3 regions of the Pectinatus sottacetonis genome follow, and region 1 is predicted to be linked to each of the others. Evidence: riboswitches for the same ligand, from Rfam matches in the RefSeq annotation. Region 1 holds a riboswitch; each other region holds the start of a gene.
The links. Region 1 has a riboswitch for cobalamin ahead of I6760_RS06640 (sirohydrochlorin cobaltochelatase). Riboswitches for the same ligand answer to the same signal wherever they lie in the genome.
Positions count from the first base shown of each region.

Region 2: linked by a shared signal. The riboswitch ahead of I6760_RS09090 (methyltransferase) and the one ahead of I6760_RS06640 (sirohydrochlorin cobaltochelatase) in region 1 are both predicted to bind cobalamin.
Region 3: linked by a shared signal. The riboswitch ahead of I6760_RS04585 (TonB-dependent receptor) and the one ahead of I6760_RS06640 (sirohydrochlorin cobaltochelatase) in region 1 are both predicted to bind cobalamin.

Region 1 is NZ_WIQK01000001.1:1,442,571-1,445,848, reverse strand. It holds gene cobI (precorrin-2 C(20)-methyltransferase) at 1-36, opposite strand, end outside; gene I6760_RS06640 (sirohydrochlorin cobaltochelatase) at 304-1,302, opposite strand; cobalamin riboswitch at 1,568-1,752, opposite strand; gene I6760_RS06635 (hypothetical protein) at 2,020-2,466, opposite strand; gene I6760_RS06630 (DedA family protein) at 2,650-3,243, shown strand; gene larC (nickel pincer cofactor biosynthesis protein LarC) at 3,273-3,278, shown strand, end outside.
Region 2 is NZ_WIQK01000001.1:1,928,172-1,931,449, reverse strand. It holds gene I6760_RS09095 (TonB-dependent receptor plug domain-containing protein) at 1-1,060, opposite strand, end outside; gene I6760_RS09090 (methyltransferase) at 1,057-2,076, opposite strand; cobalamin riboswitch at 2,210-2,389, opposite strand; gene I6760_RS09085 (MarR family winged helix-turn-helix transcriptional regulator) at 2,524-2,970, shown strand; gene I6760_RS09080 (cupin domain-containing protein) at 3,184-3,278, opposite strand, start outside.
Region 3 is NZ_WIQK01000001.1:999,314-1,002,591, reverse strand. It holds gene I6760_RS04590 (energy transducer TonB) at 1-620, opposite strand, end outside; cobalamin riboswitch at 738-911, opposite strand; cobalamin riboswitch at 1,164-1,336, shown strand; gene I6760_RS04585 (TonB-dependent receptor) at 1,537-3,278, shown strand, end outside.

The DNA of each region.
Region 1 (3,278 bases):
TGGTCCAACACCTATACCATAAAAAATACCTGTCATTAATAACTCTCCTCAAATATAATAATTTATACACACAATATAGAATTATACAAAATTTTTCTCTTAAAGGCAAAAACTTTTTTAGCACAATGAGGCTGTCGTACGAACAATATCAGCTTTATAAAGATGCAGTTACCTCCATGTATTCCTACTGTTTTAAGCCCAGATAGGAAAACGGGATATTGCAATATTATAATCGAAAATGTTTACGTACTACAGCCCCATTATAAAGTTATCATATATATTTATGAGCAGACGGTTTTTTTATTATTTTGCTTCTAATGCATTCCATGCTTCATTAGCACGTTCTACAAATATATTGCGTACTGCTGCATTTTCGCCTAATCCATGAATATAAGTCTTTACTTCAAATCCTTCTTTTTCCAAAATCGATTTATGAGATTCAGCAGTATTACCCGCCATATCATTATGAGCATGATCACCTGCTACCATCATCATCGGCATAAGGGTTACTTTTTTAATTCCTTTTGCCTTTAACTGAGGAATAATGGTTTCCAAGCTAGGCCATCCTTCTACTGTGTAAATATATACATTGTGCATGTTCAACATGTTCATATGATTCTGGATAACGGAATAATATGCATTATTAGGATTCGGAGTTCCATGGCCCATTACTAATACAGCTTCATCAGCAGCTATATTTTTAGGGAACTGCGTCGAAAATGCTTTCAAGAATTCTGTTACATCATCACGCTGATGTTCCTGTCCCATCCAATACATTGCAGGTACACCAATAGTCATTTTTTTGAAATCTTTTTTATACAGATCATATACTGCTGTGTCATATGAATATTCCATCCCGGGAATAACATCCAAAGAAGCTATAGCTATACGGGTATAACCTTCTTTCTTCAGTTCTTTAAGAGCTTTTTCCGGATCTGGAATTGTAATTCCTTCATGTGCCTTTATTCTATCTATAATGATATGTGACGTAAATGATAAAATAACTTTGGTATTAGGATGAGCTGCCTGAATTGCCTGTACAGTTCTTTCAATCGTCTTCTTACGTGAATCTTTGTATGTAGTCCCAAAGCTCATTACCAAAATAGCATCCTTGTTTTTTACATTTACCATCTGTGGGTTGTTATAAGTACGCACTCCAATTTCAGCAGCTTCTTTCAATGCTGGTGTAGCATCTTTAACTTCTGGATTCAATTTGTAGCTAGCGTAAGAAGTAGCCATGAATCCTGTCATCGCCATGCAGGCCACTGAAGTAACTAACATTTTTTTCCAACTAAACTTCATTTTACAACACTCTCCTAAAAATTTTGTTAATTAACAAATTTTTCAGTGCTCAATCACGTACTCAGGCAATGAATATCCATCAACCGTCTGAAAAAAATGCCTTCTATTGTAGTAACAATCACAACAGAAAGCATTTACTGACAAATATCAAAAATATTGTCCGAAAATACCACCTACCTATCTCTCGCAGGTACTACATAATTGCTTATATAGACAGCTTACCCTAAAACAAACAGTAAGTCTGCCTTATAGATAAAATTATGTAACGGTGATCGACAAACAGGCAGTTCTCCTGGCTCTGAGTCATAGCTATCTGTGCCTTCCCATGCAGTTATAACTGTCACAGTGACATTCGTACAGATTTGCTCGTCATTACAGTGGCGGGACCGCGTTGGCTTTAAACCTACTTCTCTTTTAAGTCTCTAGGACACCTGTTTCACTGATATTAAATTTTGTCTTGGCATATTCTCACAACTAAAGTCAAAGAATTTTGAGATATTACCGAACTATGCCTGCTAAAATAACAGGTCTTGCAAATTCTCTCTACAATGGACAATGCCCTGCCCATAAACCATCCACACTTGAACTATAAATCCGGTGAATGTCTCGTAAAAATATATGCCCAAAAGCAACAGTTTTACGGTTTATTCTAGTAACTTATGATACAATTAATTAGCTGTATTGTCAATAAAAGTACCTTATATTTTTATTTACTTATTATATCTTAACATCTATTTGGGCAGAAACACCGACTCCCTGCACCCGAGAAACGTTTGTTATCCTTTTAGCATTTATGGGGATAAGACCTTTTATCCTGAATCTGCTATCAGCAAAATCGCCTTCAACTTGTAAAACTGCTTTTGTTTTATCAATAGCATCCTGTGGTCCAGTAACCTGTGCTGCCCCAACATATGAACCATTGCCAACTGAAATTATTGGCACCACTTTGGTAGCATATGAAGTTCCCATACCATTTTGAGATAGCAGCTTATTTATCCCTGTATTTAAAGGAACTGCAAATCTATCTACCAATATTGATATTCCACTAATTTTTAAAGCACTGCCTAACAAACTGCCCAAATTAAACGCCTGTGTTGTCTGCACAACGGTAGTCAATGTTCCCATGACAATTGCTGCTACAATTATCGTTTTCTTTATTTTCATTCTAATCCCTTCTTCATATAAATTACATTTTTTTATTATATCATAATCCCTAACTAGTATATTAACTAGATTAGATACTTAAGCCATATAAATCTAAATAAACTTATACACTAGAGCTATAGAATAAAATATTGTATAATCAATATTATAATACTATTTAAAAAAAGAAAAGAGAACTATTACATGGAACAATATTCAACTTTATTTTTACAGTTCATCACTTCCTGGGGATATTTAGCCATAGCTCTATTGATGGCATTGGAAAATGCATGTATTCCTATTCCTAGCGAACTTATCCTGGGTTTTGCCGGATATCTTGTTTTTGCTGGAAAAATGAATTTTGCTGAAGCTGTAATTGCTGGTATAATTGGTGGCATGATTGGCTCAATAATAACATATTACATCGGTTTTTTAGGTGGCCGGCCTTTTGTGGAGAAATATGGCAAATATTTTTTTATGAAGAAAGACCATGTTGCTGCCGCTCAAAAGTGGTTTGACAATTACGGTTTAAAAGCCGTTTTTTTCAGCCGTATGCTCCCTGTCGTTCGCACATTTATTTCTTTGCCAGCAGGCTTTGCTAAAATTAATATTAAAAAATTTATTGCCTGTACTTTTGCCGGCTCCCTACCCTGGACTATCTTAATTATATATATAGGTAATTTTCTCGGTGAAAACTGGAAAAAAATGCTTGCCGTTGGACACGATTTCAGCCTGTTAATATGTGTTATTATTATTGCCGTTATTATTATTATTTATATACATCAGCATAAAAAATAACATAAATTTCTAATATGGAGCGTGGTTTTATGAAA
Region 2 (3,278 bases), 490 kb from region 1:
ACTCTGAACGATAATCACTTCCCCATGTAAAACGGTGCTTATTACTAATATTACGACTGGAGCGGGCTTCAATTCCTGTTAATGTAGTTCGTCCATAAATTGCATTAGTATATTGTCCTGTGCGTCGATTCAGAGTATCGTTAGTTTTATTCCAAATTGAATTATAAATATTTATATATGTATCACATAACTTTTGCTTTTTTTCATAGCTCAAACTATACTGCTGCCGATTATTTTTATTATGTAGATCCGTAAAAATTTTATAATTTTTCAGACCATTAAATATCCCATATTCATGGTTATTTTCCCGCATGTAAGATGTATATAATGAAAAAGTTTCATCCTTTGCTGAATGATAATTTATTCTTGCATTAAAATTGTTACGAGTACCAAAAGGGAAAAAACTAGTTCCATTTTCTTTTGCGAGTAAATTCTTTTTTACATGATTAGCAGAAATATAAAACTCCGTTTTACCTTTAAGCCCTGAACCATAAGATACAGAATAATCATGTGAAGAATGAGCCGTAGTATTATCTAATAATTCATTTATTTCTAATTTTAATTTTTTCTTTTTTCCTTTTTTAGTCACAAGATTAATTACACCACCCAAAGCATCTGCGCCATACATTGCAGCTGCACTGCCACGTACAATTTCTATACGCGAAATATTATCAAGTGGCAATCTTGCCAATTCATAATCAAAATCTGGTTCCGCAGGAATACGCCGACCATCGATAAGAATCATTGAATATCTAGACGAAAATCCTCTAATATTAAGCGTCTGTTTCCCATCATTTCTGCTTATGGCAATTCCTGGTAAACTATCGATAATATCCTGCAGTGTACGGGCATTACGTCTGCTTATATCCTCAGCTGTTATCACTGATACATCAGTAGGTAATATTTTTTTATTTATCGGCGTCTTAGTAGCAGTTACTATTGTTTCTTCAAGAGAAAATGCCGATAGATCTTTTTCTGAAACATCAGTATTTTTTGCCATACAATAGCCTATATTATTTACTAATAAAATTACCAGTATAGTTAATAAATATTTTTTCATATAGCTGTCTTTTTCCCTTCTTTTTGGTACCATTCACCCTGAAGTTTAGCTATTACACCTTTTTGTTCTTTACAAGCCACTGCTTTAAACCCTACTTTTTCCAAATAAGCTCTAAGTTCAGGCTTGGGAGTTAAAATATTGAATCCTGCAAAATTACTGGACAACCAATTAAGAACAGCTTCTTTAGGAGCTGTCAATTCTTTATTGACATTATGGCTTACAAGATAAAGATACGCTTCGTCATTACACGCTTGATATATTTTTTCCAAAAGATTTTGAAGCTGTACTCCCGCAAAATCGAGTACACCAGATGCTATAACTAAATCATATCCTGTTCCTAAATTATCTGTTAAAAAATCGCCCGACAATATAGAAAGCTTTCCAGTTAAGTTTTCTTTCTTTATAAAACTACCTGGTATGTCAGCAACTTCAGGCTTTTCGAAAACAACTCCTTCTGACTGCGGATATTCTTTAATGAATTCTATTGCCATCCTGCCGGAGCCACCCCCTAAATCAAGCAAACGGATTTTTTGTTTCTTGCTAAAAAAAGTTCTAGAAGAAGTCAGCAGCGACTGTACTCTTCCAGTCTTTATTTCCGTATCAGCCAAACGTGCCAGCTCATGAAAATCATAAAATGAAAAAACGGAATTTTTGGCAGCAGTTGCTCCAAACCTTACTAAATCATCTATATTATTAAGATGTGTTTTTTTATCCCAAAACAAAAAATACTCTCCTAAATATAAATGACTGTTTCTCGATAAATAAACTGCTGCTTCATTTTTATTAATATAAAAATGACCTGTTTTATCCAATATTCCCATAGATGTTAACCCCCGCAGCAAATGTCCCAGATTTTCCTTGTCGAAACCCGTTAAATCAGCCACTTTATCAACAGTTTTTGCTTCATCTAAAAAGGAAAATACATCCAAACGAATAGCCGCTAGTAATATCTGGGTTTCCTTTTGCTGTTGCAATATATTAAAAAATATTCTCGGACTGTAATCTGGCATTTTCATAAAATATCTCCTTTTATCATAAATTAGAAACTATTTTGACATAAAAAAAGACTTGACGATCAATTTTGATATGATCAACAAATCTTCATTATAACAAGGCATTGCTAATCTCCTCCCCATCGCTCGCAGGTAAAACGGTGATTTTTATCAGGCAGTTCTCCTGGCTATGGATCATTGCTGTTCATCAAACCTTCCCAGATATATATCCAGTGGTATATTTTGTGATAGCTCCTCATTACAGTGGCGGGACCGCGTTGGCATTTCACCAAACTTCTCTATTAAGCAATAAAGCACCTGATATTATTAAATTTTTTTAGCTGCATAATATTTTTTATGCTTGTATATTAACAATTTATATTGTTTTTGTCAACCAGGGTTACAAATATAGCATAAATTATTTATTAAATTTAACTTGAATCCACAATAAAATATTAATAAAATAGATATATGGATAAAAAAACACAAATTTCATCACAATTAGTAGGCCTTATCGAAACTATTGCAAATAGTAAAATGAAAAAAATGAACTTCGGCAGAGGAATTATATTATATAGGGGGGAAATCCATTTAATAAAAGTTTTAGGTGATTATCCAGGAATGTTCATTTCTGAAATTGCACGTTTTTTTTCTGTATCACGAGCAGTTATTTCCAAAAGCATTGCCAAACTAGAAAAACATGGATTTGTAGAAAAAAAGATCGATATGGACGATAAAAAGAGAATCCGTATCTTTTTAACACCTCTGGGGAAAAAAGCTTTTCTCCAGCACAAAATTTTCCATGAAGAAAAAGATAGTTATATGTTTGATTATTTAAAAACGCTTTCCCCAATGGCACTGGAAAGCATATCAAATTTTTTAGACTACGCACAAAAAATGGTTGATCATCACTTTTAATCTAATACAAAAAACTGTCGCATGAATAGCATTCTCTTATAAAAATGCATACATGTGACAGCATATTTTAGCTGGGAGTAATCTGTTTATTTCATCCAGGATACCTTAGCAGCGGAAATGACAGCATCATTTTGGGCAAATTGCTCCAGACTGCCATCTTTTGCCTGAACACAAACATACTATAAGTCTTCCTTTCCAGCTGTTAATGCTCATTCAGCATGGTACTACCCGGATCATACTTCTTTCCCTTATCGAAAATTCTTCACCATCAACAAAAAATCTGCCGCTGCCATTAGTAATAACATAAA
Region 3 (3,278 bases), 440 kb from region 1:
CTAGGAGGGACTGTTACTTTAAGTCTGCTGCCATGTCCTGATCCGTTGCCTGAACCGGTACCACTGCCGTGGCCTGATCCAGAGCCGCCACCTGTGCCAGAGCCGCTGCCGCCACCTGAACCGGAACCATTGCCGGGTCCCTTGCCCGTGCCAATTCCACCACCAGAGCCACTGCCATTTCCATTGCTGCTATTGCTGCCAGCAGATTTACCAGTCCCCTGTGCAGTGTTATTATCACTATTTGCTAAAGCAGTTTGTTTAGTGTTGTTAGCATTGTCCTCCCTTATTGGTTGAGGTGCATTAGGATTAAAAGTTGATTCTGAAACAGGTTGATTTTTTTTATCATTAGAAATAGCATTTTGTGCAGCAGGTAGGACAACATCATTTTTAGTAATGGCATTGTTTTGTCCGCCACCACCGCCACCACCTCCTCCAGCGTCAGAAGAAGATGAAGCATCATCGGTATAATAAATAAGATTAGAATCAGGATAATGAATATGTTTGTTAATAGCAAAAAAACCACTTAATGCCAGTATAAGAAATAAAATCAGGTGGACAAGAATAGAGATAACCAGGCCTTGCTTATGATAATTATTGTTATTGTAAGTTGATGATGTCATAATTAAATTTCCTTAAAATTAAAGAGCACATTCAAGGAAAAGAATGTGCTCTTTATAATATCATAAAAAATAATGACATCATAATAAAACAATCCCCTTCCCATCGCTCGTGGGTTTTAACGGTGATTTTAGCAGGCAGTTCTTCTGGCTCTGGATCATTACCATACTTGCGCCTTCCCAGTTTCCCAGTGACATTAGTGAAGTATGATTCCCCTTTACAGCGGCGGGACCGCAACGGTGTAGACCGTACTTTTCTATTAAGCTTACAGCACCTGCTGATTTAATAATTGATAATTATATCAAGATAATAAATCTAACTTCTATGATATAAAGCTTTAAATTATTTGTCAAGAAATATAAATTAAACTATTAGAGCATATATATCACAAAATTTATCTATTTATAGGATTTTATGTAATATGTGGTTGTACTTTAGGGTAAAATTATTAATAATAAGTGAAATAAATAATTTTTGTCAATAATAATATTTATATTACCTATTGATTTTATATAGGTAAAGTTATAAAATGAAAATGTTTTTAAAAAAATATCGAGGGAATAAGTGTCCACTAGGACTTAATAGAGAAACTGGTAAAAACCAGTACGGTCACGCCGCTGTAACAGGGAGCAAGCCTTTTATGCCATTGGAGAAATCTGAGAAGGCTGGTATTGCAATGAACTGGAGTCAGAAGAACTGCTTATTCAGCAATCACCATTATAACCTGCGAGTGATAGGGACGGCGATTATACAATATTTATTGATATTATTCACTGGCCTTTGGCCAGTTCTTTTATTGTAAAAAGGTCATTTCCTCTTGGTAATGGCCTTTTTGTTATAAAAAAATTTATTAACTAAATTCAATATTAATAAAGTAAATGCAGCGGTTATAGCGGATTTTTAATTTAAAGGAGTAATATGATGAGATATTGTTTACGGAAAAGATTGTTGTTTACCGTCTGCTGTGGAGGAATGTTATGGGGGATGACAACAGGTTACGCTGCATCTGCGAATACGGACGAATTTGCTTTGGATAGTACTGTAGTGACAGCAACAAGAACAATAAAAAAAAGAAAAAATGTACCAGCAAATGTCAGTGTGATAACAGCAGAGAATATAAAATGCAGAAACATACATTCTGTTCCAGAGGCATTACAAATGCTTCCAGGTGTATATATGGATCAAACAGCGCAAGGAGGAATACAAATCAGAGGATTCGATTCGTCAGATATCTTGGTTTTAGTAAATGGACAGCAGATAAACGATCCATTTAGTGGTAGTGTAAATTGGGAAATACTTCCTGTAGAAAATATAGCTAGGATTGAAGTTCTACGGGGAGCAGCGTCCTCATTATATGGTGGGCATGCAGTTGGGGCTGTAGTAAATATATTTACTGTGGAAAATAAAAAAAAGCTAGCGGTAAATATTGTAAAATCATATGGAAGTAATAATACACATAAAGATGCGATATATATAAATAGTAAAATAAACAAAAAAATTTCTGTTGGGATAGGATATGAAAATAATAAATCAGCAGGATATAAGGGGTATTACTATACATCATCAGGAAGTAATATAGGTAGTGGTACTTCCACAACTACGCTGCCAAAATTAAGCAATGGCAATTATGTCATTGGCGGAAGAGGGGAAAAAGAATGGAATAATAAAAATTATTCTTTTGAATTTTTATATAAATTTGATAAGAGTAAATCAATAAAATATAATTATTTAAAAAGTAGAAGTAGATATAATTATAAAAATCCATTTAGTTATATTTATGATAAAGATGGTAAGCAGGTATTTAGCGGAAAAGTATTGACTCAGGATGGCCGAGTAGTTAGTTTTTCTCCAGCACGATTTTTAGGATATGATGGTAAAAAGGAAGCTGCCTTACATACGCTTAATTATAAAGACCAAGAAAATAGTATATACCTGCATTTAGGATATTTGGACATAAGTCATAATGGATATAGTAGCCCGCTTAATCCAACATCAATAAATTGGTCGGGGACAGGTATAGATTCAACTTATCCAAGTAAAACGTATAATATTGATTTGCAAAAAACATGGGAAAAAGCAAAAAAACACGTTGTAGTAACAGGACTTTCTTTTGATCAGGAAAGCTTTGACCAAAAGAGATCATATTTGAATAATTGGCGAAATCATGATTCAATAAGTTGTACATATGGATTGTTTGAAAGGCATGGAGGAAAAACACGTAATACAGCAGTGTTTTTACAAGATGAATATAAAGCTGCTGATAAAGTCACATTATATACAGGTTTACGAATGGACTATTTTAAAAAATACGGTGGATTTAGTAAGTATATCAATGCTGATGGTTCCTTTAGCAGGGTAGTAAATCATAAAGAGGGAAATTATACAGAATTTAGTCCTAAAATAGCATTGGATTATAAATTTAATAACAAAGTAACAGCGTATGTGTCTTATGGTCATTCTTTTAATCCACCGCCATTATCAGAAGTTTATAGATATGAAGGTGGCAGCGGTGGTACTATAGCTAATCCTGCTCTTGCCCCAGAAGTTTCTGATACTTTTGAGTTGGGATTAAAAAAACAATTGGCAGCAGGAACTAATATGAATGTAGCCGTTTATCATACTATAACAAATGATAAAATTGTTTTTACACGCCATTATGT